DNA from 3 places in the Vogesella perlucida genome. Region 1 is predicted to be linked to each of the others. Evidence: predicted binding sites of a transcription regulator. Region 1 holds the regulator's gene; each other region holds the start of a gene.

What was found. The regulator sigma-54, encoded in region 1, starts transcription at its own class of promoters, with help from an activator protein. The targets are predictions, from matches to a motif close to CTGGCACGCTTCATGCTT.
Positions count from the first base shown of each region.
Region 2: ACZ9XP_RS09005 (circularly permuted type 2 ATP-grasp protein) is a predicted target of sigma-54. The motif match lies at 2,396-2,413, and genes of this name have one in related genera.
Region 3: glnK (P-II family nitrogen regulator) is a predicted target of sigma-54. The motif match lies at 2,469-2,486, and genes of this name have one in related genera.

Region 1 is NZ_CEETRO010000011.1:66,217-70,763, reverse strand. Features, by position in the region: gene hprK (HPr(Ser) kinase/phosphatase) at 1-132, opposite strand, end outside; gene ptsN (PTS IIA-like nitrogen regulatory protein PtsN) at 125-583, opposite strand; gene hpf (ribosome hibernation-promoting factor, HPF/YfiA family) at 922-1,242, opposite strand; gene ACZ9XP_RS15295 (RNA polymerase factor sigma-54) at 1,302-2,705, opposite strand; gene lptB (LPS export ABC transporter ATP-binding protein) at 2,711-3,439, opposite strand; gene lptA (lipopolysaccharide transport periplasmic protein LptA) at 3,436-3,936, opposite strand; gene lptC (LPS export ABC transporter periplasmic protein LptC) at 3,926-4,489, opposite strand; gene kdsC (3-deoxy-manno-octulosonate-8-phosphatase KdsC) at 4,486-4,547, opposite strand, start outside.
Region 2 is NZ_CEETRO010000005.1:117,746-122,292, forward strand. Features, by position in the region: gene ACZ9XP_RS08995 (arsinothricin resistance N-acetyltransferase ArsN1 family B) at 1-12, opposite strand, end outside; gene ACZ9XP_RS09000 (alpha-E domain-containing protein) at 9-932, opposite strand; gene ACZ9XP_RS09005 (circularly permuted type 2 ATP-grasp protein) at 929-2,362, opposite strand; gene ACZ9XP_RS09010 (diguanylate cyclase) at 2,686-4,197, shown strand; gene ACZ9XP_RS09015 (SDR family oxidoreductase) at 4,357-4,547, shown strand, end outside.
Region 3 is NZ_CEETRO010000004.1:175,147-179,693, reverse strand. Features, by position in the region: gene ACZ9XP_RS07495 (SPOR domain-containing protein) at 1-377, opposite strand, end outside; gene ACZ9XP_RS07490 (YifB family Mg chelatase-like AAA ATPase) at 492-2,006, opposite strand; gene ACZ9XP_RS07485 (accessory factor UbiK family protein) at 2,013-2,285, opposite strand; gene glnK (P-II family nitrogen regulator) at 2,534-2,872, shown strand; gene ACZ9XP_RS07475 (ammonium transporter) at 2,896-4,203, shown strand; gene ACZ9XP_RS07470 (ClpXP protease specificity-enhancing factor) at 4,281-4,547, opposite strand, start outside.

The DNA.
Region 1 (4,547 bases):
CACCAGCGCCTGGGTTGGCCGCTGCTCTTCATTGGAAATCAGGTTGTCAGAACCGGCGCGGCTGGCCACCCAGCTCAGGCTCAGCTTGTGCTGGTTGTCCTGATACAGGCGGCGCACACTGATATTAGGCATGGGGGGCGTTTCCGGTGAGTAACTCGTACAGGGTTACAGCGTCGCAACTGGCCATTTTTTCACGCAGGCTACGGCTGGAGAACAGCTGGGCCAGCTCGGATAGCACCTGCAGGTGCAGGTCGGTAGCCTGCTCAGGCACCAGCAGGACAAACAGCAGGTTAACCGGCTTGCCGTCGGGCGAGTCGAACGGTATCGGGCTGGCCAGGCGGATAAACACGCCGGTGGCCTCTTTCAGGCCTTTTACCCGGCCATGCGGTATGGCTACACCCTGACCCAGCCCGGTTGAGCCCAGCTTTTCGCGGGCAAACAGGCTGTCAAAGATGTCACTGCGGGCAATGCCATGGCTGTTTTCAACCATCAGGCCTACCTGTTCGAACAGGCGCTTCTTGCTGGATACGTCTACATCCGCCAGCACGTTTTGCTGCGGAAGAATCTTGCCAATCAAGCTCATGATTTACATTTGCCGGAAAAAACCGTCGGCCATTCTACGCCGAGTCGGCTGTTTGCAATAGGGCAGGATAAGACCTGCCTGGGCCGGATAAGTGCCGCTGGCCAACGCCGGATATCCGCTCGTACAGAGGCAGGCTGCGGGTACTGCCTGTATTGGCAAGCCGGCTATTCTGGTGCGTGGCACAGTTTGGTTCGGGGCCAAATGTGGGCATGCGCATTTTGCCCTGTTTGGCGCATGGTGCTGCATTGAAATCGGTGTGACAGGCAAAAAATAGTCTGGCTGCGGCAGGAAAACAAAAACGGGAGCCTGGTGGCTCCCGTGTTGTGCATCAATGTGCCTTACAGGGTGGCGTTGACCTGTTGGGCGTTAACCCGGTGTTCACCCTGTTTTTCCTTGAACTTCAATACCTGACGGTCCAGTTTATCCATCAGTGTGTCGATGGCAGCGTACATGTCGGCTTCTTCCGATTCGACATGAATATCTTTGCCTGCCAGATGAACGTTGACCTCCGCTTTTTGTACCAGTTTATCAACCGACAGCGTCACGTTAACGCCAATGACATTATCTACGTGGCGGGTGATGCGTTCTAGTTTGCTCTCGATGTATTCGCGAATCGATGGGGTAACTTCGAGGTGTAGACCGGTAATTTTGAGGTTCATACCCTGACTCCTTCTGTTAACAGTGCGGTCGGGCTGGCCGCACCGGTGTTTTGGCACTTCTATAAGGCCTTGCGAAGGCTAACTGGCGGAATCTGCATAGCTTCACGATACTTGGCTACCGTACGTCTGGCAACCTGAATACCCTGTGCCGTGAGCTTGTCGGCGATGGCGCTGTCCGATAGCGGTTTTTTGCCATCTTCGCCATCAATGATCTGGCGTATCAGCGCCTTGATAGCTGTGGCAGAGCACTCGCCGCCACTATCCGTTTCCAGGGCATTACCAAAGAAATATTTCAGCTCGAACAAGCCCCTGCTGCATAGCAGATACTTCTGGGTCGTAACTCTGGAAATGGTGGATTCATGCAAACCCAGCTCGTCTGCGATGTCTCGCAATATCAGCGGGCGCATGGCCACTTCACCGTGTTCAAAGAACGCTTGCTGCCTTTCAACTATAGATTCCGACACTTTCAGGATGGTGTCAAACCGTTGCTGAATGTTTTTTACCAGCCATCTGGCCTCTTGCAGTTGGCCCGAAAGGTTGTGGCTGTTGTCCCGTTGCTGCAGCATGTTTGCATACAGCTGATTTACTTGAAGTTTTGGTAGCGAGCCGCGATTGAGCTGGGCAACCCAGCGCCCGCCGCGCCGCACGACATGGATATCCGGCGCGACATAATGTGTCTCGCCCTGGTCAAAACCACTGGTGGGCCTGGGGCGCAGCGTGGCAATAAGACTATGCGCGGCGCGTAATTCGGCTTCGCCCACACCCAGGATTTTCTTCAGCCGGGTGTAGTCACGGCTACCCAGCAGCGCCAGGTGTTCTCCTGCCAGCTTGCGGGCCAGGGGGAGCGATGGGGTGTGCGCGGGCAGGTTGGCTAGCTGTAACGCCAGAAACTCTCCCAGGTCGCGGCTGCCTATGCCCATGGGCTCAAATTGCATCATGAGCTTGCGCAGGGTTTCCAGCTCTTCGGTTTCGACATCCAGCTCCAGCGGCAGTTCGGCCGCTACCTCTTCCAGCGGTGTTTGCAGGTAGCCATCGTCGTCCAGCTCGTCTATCAGCAAAGCCAGCAGGGCACTATCGCGGCGGCCCAGCTGGGTTTCCCGCATCTGTGCCGTGAGGTGTTCGCGCAGGGTGGGGCGGCAGGGGGCATTGAGAATGGGGTCGAATTCGTCGTCGCCATCGTGGCTGCCGCCTCCGCCTCCACTACCCCAGTCCGTGAGCTCCATGCTGTCTTGCTGGCGGTCTTCGGCGGTGTCGTTGCTGCTTTCCTGGGTAACGGGCGCATCACCTTCTGCTGGCGGGCTATCGCTACCGTCGCTGCGCTCCAGTAGCGGGTTTTCCAGCAGGTAGCGCTCCAGTTCGCTGGACAAGTCCAGTGTGGACATTTGCAGCAGTTTGATGGACTGCTGCAGTTGCGGGGTCAGGGTAAGCTGCTGGCTGACTTTGAGCTGGAGGGTCTGTTTCATTTCGCTTACAGGTGGAAATGCTCGCCCAGGTAAACCTGGCGAACCTGTTCGTTATTGACCAGTTCGTCTGGCAAGCCGGAGGCCAGCACGCGGCCTTCGGAAATAATGTAGGCACGGTCGCAGATGCGCAGCGTTTCGCGCACATTGTGGTCGGTAATCAGCACCCCGATACCGCGCTCTTTCAGGAACGAGATGATTTTCTGGATGTCGATCACGGCAATCGGATCCACACCGGCAAAGGGCTCGTCCAGCAGAATGAAGCGCGGTTTGGTGGCCAGCACGCGGGCAATTTCCACACGGCGCCGCTCACCGCCAGACAGGGCCATGGCGTTGGTTTCGCGCAGGTGGCCGATGTTCAGGTCATCCAGCAGCAATTGCAGCTCATTATCCAGCACCTCACCGGACAGACCGGCCACTTCCAGTACCGCCTGGATGTTTTCCTCTACCGTCATCTTGCGGAAGATGGACGCCTCTTGTGGCAGATAACCCAAGCCTAGCCGTGCACGTTTGTGGATGGGCAAGTGGGTGATGACTTCACCATTGAGCGTGATTTCACCGGCTTCGGCAGCGACCAGCCCGACCACCATGTAAAAGCTGGTGGTCTTGCCGGCACCGTTCGGGCCGAGCAAGCCGATGACCTCGCCACTGGCGATATCCATGGAAACATCCCGTACGACGGTCCGCTTCTTGAAGGTTTTTTTCAGGTGCTGGATGCTCAGCCGGCTTTGGCTCATGGTTTTTCCTGCGGCTGAAGGATGATGGTGACGCGGCCGGAGGTGTTGCTGCCGCCCTGGCCTTTCACCTGGTAAATCTCGGTGGCGGTGTTGTAGGTGATCTGTTCGCCGGTGACCACGTCTTTACCGCGCTTGACTTGCGCTTTGCCGCTCAGTACCACGGTATTGCTGGCCGAGTCGTAATCTACACGGCTGGCCTGACCGTCTATGTATTCAGCCTGGCCGTCCAGTTTCTGGCGGAAGTACACCGGGCTGCCGGTGGCTTGCAGCTTCTGGCGGCGGTTGGCGTCTTGCGTGGCAACGGTTTTTTGTGCGCGCAGGCTCAGGGTACCCTGGGTGATGATGACATTGCCCTCAAACACGTTGATACCCTGTTTTTGGTCCAGCGATGCGCTGTCGGCATTCACTTCGATAGGTTTGCTGCTGTCGGCTTTTTCGGCGAATGCAGGGGTGCAGACGGTACCGAGTGCCAGCGCAAGCATCAGGCTATGGCGCATAGGAAATCCTTACTCGAGATAGCAGTTTCAGCTGCCCCGCGGGGTGATTGTAATAGAAGCCGATAGCGTTGATACGCGACTGGCCATCGTCAATGGTCACCGGGGCCTGGTTGCTGAGAATGCCACTCTGGCTGTTTACCCGTAGCGAGGGGGTTTGCAGATGAATGGCGGCTTGCTGGCCCATGGGCTGGCGCAGCATGTCGACGTGGCCTTCAAACAGCCCGATACCGGTACTGCGGGCGTAGCGGCCCTGGTCGGCACGCAGGGTGTAGTCCAGCTGGCCGTTGCGGTATTGCTTTACATCGGGCTGCTGCATGTAGACCTGTTCGGTTTGTGGCAGCTTCCACATTTTGCTGGCGTGCAGCCGTTGCAGTGGCTGGCCTTGTTCGTCGAAACGGGTGGCCTGCAGCTTGTCGATCGTGTACTCGGGCTGGGTCGGGTCGAGTTTATGCTGCGCTGGCGTGCGCCATTGCGTCAGCACGTTCAGCCAGAACGATAGCAGGCCCATGGCCAGCATCAGCCCGATGGGGAACAGTCGTGCCGCGCGGTTCATTCTAGGTAGCTGGCCATGACACGGTCAAAGTTGCCCTGGGCTTGCATGATGAGCTCGC
Region 2 (4,547 bases), on a different contig from region 1:
TAGCTCGCTCATGCTGCCTCCAGGTAGGCACCGTGAATGGCGTCGCCCAGGCCGTGAATCTGGTTGAGGAACTGGGTGAGGTAGGTGTGCAGGCCGTCATCCAGAATGCTGTCTATCTGCCCGTAGCTCATTTCGGCGTGCAAGGTGGCGGCCAGCCGTTTGGCGCGGTGGCCGGTGTCGCCCTTGATACGCGGCAGCAGCTCGGCGATTTCATCCACGCAGGCACGCAGCGAGCGCGGTACGTCGGGGCGCAGGATCAACAGCTCGGCCACGCGGCGTGAGCTGAGGGTGTCGCGGTACAGCTCGTGGTAGGCCTCGAAGGCGCCCAGTGAGCGCAGCAGCGCACCCCACAGGTAGAAGTCGGCCGCGCTGTCTTCCGCGGCATTGCCTACCAGGTGCGACTTCACATTGATCAGCCGTGCGGTGTTGTCGGCCCGCTCCATAAAGGTGCCCAGGCGGATGAAAGAGAAGGCGTCGTTGCGCTGGATGGTGCCGTAGGTGGTGCCGCGAAACAGGTGCGAGCGCTCTTTTACCCAGTCGAAAAAGCCGGCCAGCGGGCGGCCTTCCAGTGCCATCTGGCGTGCCTCCAGCCAGCTGGCGTTAATGCTCTCCCACATTTCGCCGGTGATCTTGCCGCGCACGGCGTGGGCATTCTCGCGGGCAAATTTCAGGCAGTTCACGATGCTGGCAGGGTTGGCCGCATCAAAGGTCATGAAGTGCATCACGTCGCCGGCGAGCAAATCCGGGTGGCGGGCGCGGCAGGCTTCCAGCGCACCGGTGGTGGCCAGTGCGGCGGTAATGTCGCTGCCGCCGCGTGATTGTGGCAGCAAGGACAGGCTGTGGGTCACGTCCAAGAGGCGCGCCAGGTTTTCGGCGCGTTCCATGTAACGGCTCATCCAGTACAACTGGGATGCGGTGCGCGAGAGCATCATGATTGGTCCTCCAGAATCCAGGTGTCCTTGGTGCCGCCGCCTTGCGACGAATTCACCACCAGCGAGCCTTCTTTCAGGGCCACTCGGGTCAGGCCGCCGGCCACCATGGTGATGTCACGCCCGGACAGCACAAAGGGGCGCAGGTCGATATGGCGCGGTGCGATGCCGGACTCCACAAAGGTGGGGCAGGACGACAGGCACAGCGTGGGCTGGGCAATGTAGTTGCTGGGGTCGGCAATGATGCGCTGGCGGAAGTCTTCGATCTCGGCTTTGCTGGCGGCCGGGCCGATCAGCATGCCGTAGCCGCCAGCACCGTGGACTTCTTTCACCACCAGCTCGTGCAGGTTGTTCAGCACGTGGTCCAGCTCGGCCGGGCGGCGGCACATCCAGGTGGGCACGTTTTGCAGCAGCGGCTCTTCGGACAGGTAAAAGCGGATCATGTCCGGCACGTAGGGGTAGATGGACTTGTCGTCGGCGACGCCGGTGCCGATGGCATTGGCCAGGATCACGCCGCCAGCACGGTACACCGATAGCAGGCCAGGTACGCCCAGCATGCTGTCGCCGCGGAAGGCCAGCGGGTCCAGGAAGGCGTCATCGATACGGCGGTAGATCACGTCTACCTGTTTGTTGCCCGCGGTGGTGCGCATGTAGACGCGGTGGTTTTTCACGAACAGGTCTTGCCCTTCCACCAGCTCCACACCCATTTGCTGCGCCAGGAAGGCGTGCTCGAAATAGGCGCTGTTATGGTGGCCGGGGGTCATGACCACCACGGTGGGGTTATCTACCGCGCTGGCGTGGCGCAGGGTGTTCAGCAGCAGCGTGGGGTAGTGCTGTACCGGCGCTACCGCGTGGCTGGCAAACAGCTCGGGGAACAGCCGCATCATCATTTTGCGGTTTTCCAGCATGTAGGACACGCCGGACGGCACGCGCAGGTTGTCTTCCAGCACGTAGAAGTTGCCGTCGCTGTGGCGGATCACGTCCACGCCGGTGATATGGGCGTAGATGCGGTGCGGCAGGTCCAGGCCCTGCATGGCCGGCTGGTACTGGCTATTGGAAAACACCTGCTCGGCGGGAATCAGCCCGGCTTTCACAATGTGCTGTTCGTGGTAGATGTCGTGCAGGAAGGCGTTCAGCGCGGTAACGCGCTGGCGCATGCCTTTTTCGAGCGTTTGCCAGTCGCTGGCGGGGATGATGCGCGGTACGGTGTCGAACGGGATCAGCCGCTCGGCGCCGGAGTCGTCGCCGTACACGGCAAAGGTAATGCCCACGCGGTGGAACATCAGGTCGGCCTCGGCGCGCTTGCGCGCCAGGGTTTCGGGTGGCTGCGAGTGCAGCCAGCGGGCAAAGTCGCGGTAGTGCGGGCGGATGCCGCCGCTGTCTAGCAGCATCTCATCGTAGTGGCCGGACTCGGGTAGGGTCAGGGCATGCATGGCACTCTCCTGCGGTAGATGTCTTGTATTGAACAGCAAGCCCTGTGCCAGTGCGCAGCGGGGGGTGTACGGGGGCTTTTGCCCCGAAATGACGCATGGAAAAGCCCCTTTGCGGGGTGCGCTTCATGCTGGTGCAATATGCCCCTGATTGGGCCGTCGTGTGGCTGGCGGGCGGCGCTTGCCGTGTCATATTCGCGAGTCGTATATTGCGAACGTCCACTTATCGAATTAAGCCTATGGGCCCCGCTCCTTCTGATGTTCCCACCCTGCCCCCGTCAGTTACGGCCGCCGCAGGGTGTTACCAGCCGCTACCGCTGGCTGTGTTGAGCGAGGCCGCTGGCCGCCCCCGCTGGCAGCTGGTATCGGCTTGGCTGCTCTCGCTCGTGGCCAGCCTGTGGCTGGGCGTGGTGCAGCTTGATGGTGGCTGGTATGGCTTTCAGGTACACGCCGGTGAGCTGTCTTTTGTGCTGAGCATTTATCCGCCGCTGACGATCAGTACGCTGTGGGTGTTGTGTATCGGCTATGCCTGGGGGGCATCGCTAGCCTACCTTACCACCTTCATGGTGGGCATGTTGTCCGGTTTGCCGCTGGGCTGGGCGCTGGTGTTTGCCTTTGCCAACCCTCTGGGCTTGCTGGTGATGGCGCAGGTTTACCAGCATGTGCAGGTCAGCTATCTGCCGCGCACCCTGCCCGCGCTGATGTTTTTCATCACCATCAGTTTCATTTCCGGCATTGCCAGTGCCACCGGCTCGTTTATCTGGAGCTACTACAACGACTTGTCTGCGCTGGGGGCGTTTCAGGCCTGGCAGGGCTGGTGGGCCGGTAACTTTCTGCAGACCGTGGTGACGTGCGCGCCATTGCTGTTGCTACTGGCGCCACGGGTGATGCGCTGGCGCCAGCAACACTGGCCCCATTTTGGCCAGGCGCCCGCCATGGACCAGCGTTGGGCGTGGCTGGTGGCGCTGTTGTCGCTGGCGGGGGTCATTGCCTTTTTGTGGTTGTCGTTCATGCTGGCAGACCGCAGTGTCATGGCCTTGCCCGGTAGTAGTGCGCAGCAGTGGCAGCAGCGTGCCATGCTGTATCGTGATTCGGCCATGTCGGTGTACTGGGTCATGTCCGTGTTGTTGTTCGCCATGGTGTTTCTGGGTTACCGCTTTTTTACCCAGCGCACGTTGCAGCTACGCCAGGCCGCCGAGCGGGTGGCCTACGAGCGGGATCTGGCCCTGCGCCGCCAGGGCGAGGCCGAGGTGGCGCGTAATGCTTTGCACCAGCTCAACCAGGAGCTGGCAGCCCGCATTCGCGAAGTCGAGCTGCTGCAAGCGCAGCTGCGCGAGCAGGCCCTGCGCGACCCGCTCACCGGCCTGCACAACCGCCGTTACCTGCATCAGCGTTTGCCAGCCTTGCTGCTGTCGGCACAAACCGCCGGCCCGCAGCTGTGTGTGGTGCTGCTGGACCTGGACCATTTCAAGCGGGTAAACGACCAGCATGGCCACGCCACCGGTGACGCGGTGCTGCGGCATTTTGCTGCCCTGCTGCTGGCGGCGGTACGCCCTGCCGACGCGGTGGTGCGCTACGGTGGCGAGGAGTTCTTGCTGCTACTGCGCGGTTACCCTACGGAGCAGGTCGATGCTTTGCTGCGCGGCGTGCAGGCTGCGTTTGCTGCCAGCAGTATTGCGGTGCCCGACGGCCAGCTAAGCGGGCTGAGCTTTTCCGCCGGCATCACTTTCAGCCAGGGGGTGAGCGATAGCGAGGATAACTTGCTGCAGCAGGCGGACGATGCGCTATACCAGGCCAAGGCAGCCGGGCGGCACACCTGGCGGCAGTACCAGCCTTAGATCAAGGCCTGCGGCCAGCTTGGCCCTGCCCTGCTGTTGGCGGCCAACTATCGCACGGGGTTAGCGCCGGAAATAAGTGCTGCTTTGTTCAGGCTGCCATATCGATTCTTGGCATTTCTGTATATGATTTGTATTGGACAAATCATATAGGTCACGGCCATGCACACCTTCTGGATTACCGGCGCCAGCGGCGCGATCGGCAGCGCGCTGGCTCGGCGGCTATCGCCCGGCCACCGTCTGGTATTGAGCGCCCGGCGCGAGCCCGAGCTGGCGGCGCTGGCTGCCAGCCTGCCCGGCGAGGTGCTGTTGCGGCCGCTGGATACGCTGGATGCAGCCGCCGTGCGCGACAC
Region 3 (4,547 bases), on a different contig from region 1:
TGTGTCGGGGTGGCCGCGTCGGCCGATTTGCCATCTTGCTGAATCGCCTCTTGCTGACCAGGAAGAATCTTGTAGAAGTCGAAACGCTGGCCATCGCTGTCAGCCGGAGCGGGCTTGGGTTGTACCGCCGCAACCGGAGCCGAGGCAGGCGTCACGGCAGGCACGGCAGCAGGCACCGGCGCCGGGGCGGGCACCGGCGCAGTCGTCGTAGCCAGTTTGGCACCGGGCTCCAACAGCTCGGCTGCCGGCAAGGAAGCTTCCTCTTTGCCCTGCATTTTTTCCAGATTGCTGAAAGGCGTAGAAGCACGGTTCAGGTACATGGTCATGCCCACGGCAATGCCCACACCCACAATCAACCCTACCAGTACACCCGTCATCAAACCGCCACCACCTTTGCCTGCTGGCGCACTTCGGCCACCCGAACGGGTAGCATGCTTCAAATCTCTGTTACTCATAAGCCCACTATATTGATTTTAATCTTGCCAAGCTGGTTATTTGCTAGCACCAAAACCGGCCAGCCCTCGCCGGAACTGTACCGCCTGCAAGATATGCTGGCGCGACAGTTCCTGGCTTCCTGCCAGATCTGCCAATGTGCGGGCCACGCGCAAAACACGGTGGTACGCACGAGCAGACAGATCCAGCTTTTCCAGCAGCTGATTCAGCTGCTGCTGTAATGGTGGCGACAACGCGCAGTGCAAGGACAACTCTGCACCGTGCAAGCTGGCATTGCTCTTGCCCTGTCGTTCCCACTGACGCTGTCGCGCAGCATCCACACGCTCGCGCACCGTGGCACTACACTCCCCTTCAGGTAGCGTCTGCAGCTCATCCAGCGACAATGACCCCACCTCTACCATCAGGTCAAACCGGTCCAGCAAAGGGCCCGACAGTTTACCGCGATAGCGTAAAACCTGCTCCGGCGTACAGCGACAAGCTCGCCGTGCGTGGCCCAGGTAACCGCATGGGCAGGGATTCATTGCCGCCAGCAGCTGAAAACGCGCTGGATAACATACCTGGCGCGCGGCACGGGATATATGAATCTCCCCGGTCTCCAGAGGTTCCCTCAGCACCTCCAGGACCTTGCGATCAAACTCCGGCAGCTCATCCAGAAACAGTACACCATGGTGCGCCAAGGTAACCTCGCCAGGGCGAGGATCCGGCCCGCCCCCGACAAGTGCCACAGCCGAAGCCGTATGGTGCGGGTGGCGATAGGGCCTGATGCACCACAAACGCACATCAAACCCCTGACTGCCCAAAGACTGCACCGCAGCACTCTCCAATGCCTCATCCTGGGTCATGGCAGGCAAAATACCGGGCAAGCGTGCGGCCAACATGGATTTCCCCGTACCTGGCGGCCCCTGCATCAGCAGGCTATGCCCGCCTGCCGCAGCCACCTCAAGAGCCAGCTTGGGCAGCCCCTGCCCTTTTACCTCATTCAGGTCGGGATACACCGGCTGGGTAGGCACACTCTGGCGATGGCTGCACAATCTAAGCTGACTAATACCGGCCAGGTGGGCACATACCTCCACCAGGCTATCGGCTGCATAAATTTCAACCCCCTGCACCAATGAGGCTTCTTCTGCACTAATTCTGGGCAGGATAAAGCGCCGTCCACTGCCACGTGCGGCGGCCACCATGGCCAATGCACCACGGACAGGCCTCAGTTCACCGCCAAGGCCCAATTCTCCGGCAAGCTCGTATTGTGGCAAAGCCAGCAAAGGTAGCTGACCATCCGCAGCCAACAAGCCTACGGCAATAGGCAAATCAAAACGGCCCGACTCTTTAGGTAAATCGGCTGGCGCCAGGTTCACCGTAATGCGACGGGCCGGGAAATCAAAGCCGGACTGAATGATCGCTGCCCGCACGCGCTCACGACTCTCCTTCACCTCGGTATCGGGTAAGCCGACCAAGGTAAAGGCGGGCAGGCCATTCGCCAGATGCACTTCGACAGCGACTTCCTGTGCACTGACGCCGGCAAGCGCGCGGCTCAGACAGACCGCGAGCGACATACAGATCTAGAGAGGCTCTGCCGGTGCATCCGTACTGGCAGGCGCGGCACTCTGGGCTTCCAGCGCAATCAGGCGGCGCTCCAGCGCTGTCAACTGGGCACGCGTCTGCGCCAGTACTTCCTGCTGGATATCAAACTCCTCGCGGGTCACCAGATCCATACGGCTGAACGTGGCAGCCATCATGGCTTTGACGTTTTTTTCCAGATCTTTTGCCGGACTGGCAGCGATGGTTTCGGAGATTTTGTTGCTGATTTCGTCGAACAGTTTCTGGCTAAGCATGATGGCGCCTTGACTTTGGCATGATGAATGCTGGGCAGTTTAGCAAAAAGCGCCCTCCCCTGCATAAGCGCAAACGCACCATTAACGGGCAAGCAGCACACAGACCCAACGACACTGTAAGAATATATCGAATACAAAAACAGAAACCGCTGCAATTACTTGAAATATAAAACAAATACGATTCTGGCACAGTTCATGCATAGGCAAATTTGTCACACTCACTCATTACTGAGCACCAAGGAGCCAACATGAAACTGGTCAGCGCCATTATCAAGCCCTTCAAGCTTGACGAAGTCCGTGAAGCCCTTTCCGCCATCGGCGTGCAAGGTATTACCGTTACCGAAGTGAAAGGTTTTGGTCGCCAGAAAGGCCATACCGAGCTGTACCGTGGTGCAGAGTATGTGGTGGATTTTCTGCCCAAGGTAAAACTGGAGATCGCCATCAGCAATGAACAGCTGGATCAGGTGGTGGAAGCTATTGAAACGGCAGCCCGCACTGGCAAGATCGGCGATGGCAAGATCTTTGTATACGACCTGGAGCAAGTGGTTCGTATCCGTACCGGTGAAACTGGCGCAGATGCCGTTTAAGCCTTAGCTGAAAGGACAAGAAAATGAGCAAGAAACTACTCTCGCTAGCGGCACTCGGTGCGCTGTGTACAGCCTTCCCGGCGCTGGCCGATGGGGCCCCTACCCTGGTAGAAACCAAAGTCATCAGCGCGGGTGATACCGCCTGGATGATGACCTCCACCGCGCTGGTACTGTTCATGACCATCCCTGGTCTGGCGCTGTTCTACGCCGGCATGGTGCGAAAGAAAAACGTACTGGCTACCCTGATGCAAAGCTTTGCCATTTGTGCGCTGATGACCGTACTGTGGACTGTAGTCGGTTATAGCCTGGCCTTCACTCCCGGCAACAGCCTGATTGGTGGCCTGGACCGCATCCTGCTGGACGGCATGCTCTTTCTGAAAGACGAAGGCAAACTGACCGTTCACCCGTTGGCAGGTACCATTCCGGAAGCGGTATTCATGATCTTCCAGATGACCTTTGCCATCATCACCCCGGCGCTGATTACCGGTGCGTTTGCCGAACGCATGAAATTCTCCACCATGCTGGTCTTCATGGCGCTGTGGTCTCTGCTGGTTTATGTGCCGGTTGCGCACTGGGTATGGGCACCTGGCGGCTGGATGTTTGACCATGGCGTGCTGGACTTTGCCGGTGGTACCGTTGTACACATTAACGCAGGTATTGCTGGCTTGGTAGCTGCGCTGGTACTGGGCAAACGTGTCGGTTTTGGCCGCGAAGCCATGCCCCCGCACAATCTGGTTCTGACGCTGGTCGGCGCTTCCATGCTGTGGGTTGGCTGGTTCGGTTTCAACGCCGGCTCCGCAGTTGCTGCGGATGGCCGTGCCGCCATGGCCATGGTGGTCACCCAGGTTGCTACTGGTATGGCTGCCCTGTCGTGGATGGCGGCTGAATGGATCGCCAAAGGCAAACCTTCGGTACTGGGCATCGTATCGGGTGCTGTTGCTGGCCTCGTTGCCATCACCCCTGCTGCCGGTTTTGTGGATGCCAAGGGCGCGCTGGCCATTGGCCTGATCTCTGGTGCCGTCTGCTACTGGAGCGCCACCTCGCTGAAACACATGCTGAAGTACGATGACTCGCTGGATGCGTTTGGCGTACACGGCGTAGGCGGTATCATTGGCGCGCTACTGACCGGCATCTTTGCTGTAAAAGAAATCGGTGGTGTAGAAGGCAACCTGATGACCCAAGCCATTGGCGTAGGTGCTACTGTTGTGTATTGCGCCATTGTCACCTACATCCTGCTGAAACTGCTGGATGTGGTAATGGGGCTGCGTGTGACCGAAGAGGAAGAACGCGAAGGCCTGGATGTTGTCCTGCACGGCGAGCGTGTAGAGTAAGTAGCACCGCCAAGCCACTGGCTTGGCCGCAAAAAAACCGCCCAGCTAACCGGGCGGTTTTTTCATGGGCCTACCGTCTAGCTACGGCGCCCGGGAAAAGTAATGATCTTGGCACCCTGGGGTTCAGCATCCCGCGTCGTTTCAGGAGCAGCCACCTCGATGGGCGCGGCTGGTACTGCGGATGGGCGTACTGGCGCATCGGCAAGCTTTTCTAGCTCGAAACCCATCCCCTCGCCAGAGTCACGTGAAAAAATGGAGAGCACATTGCCAACCGGCACCCAGATTTCACGCGATATACCGCCAAAACGCGCCGAGAATGAAATCCAGTCGTTCTCGATATTTAG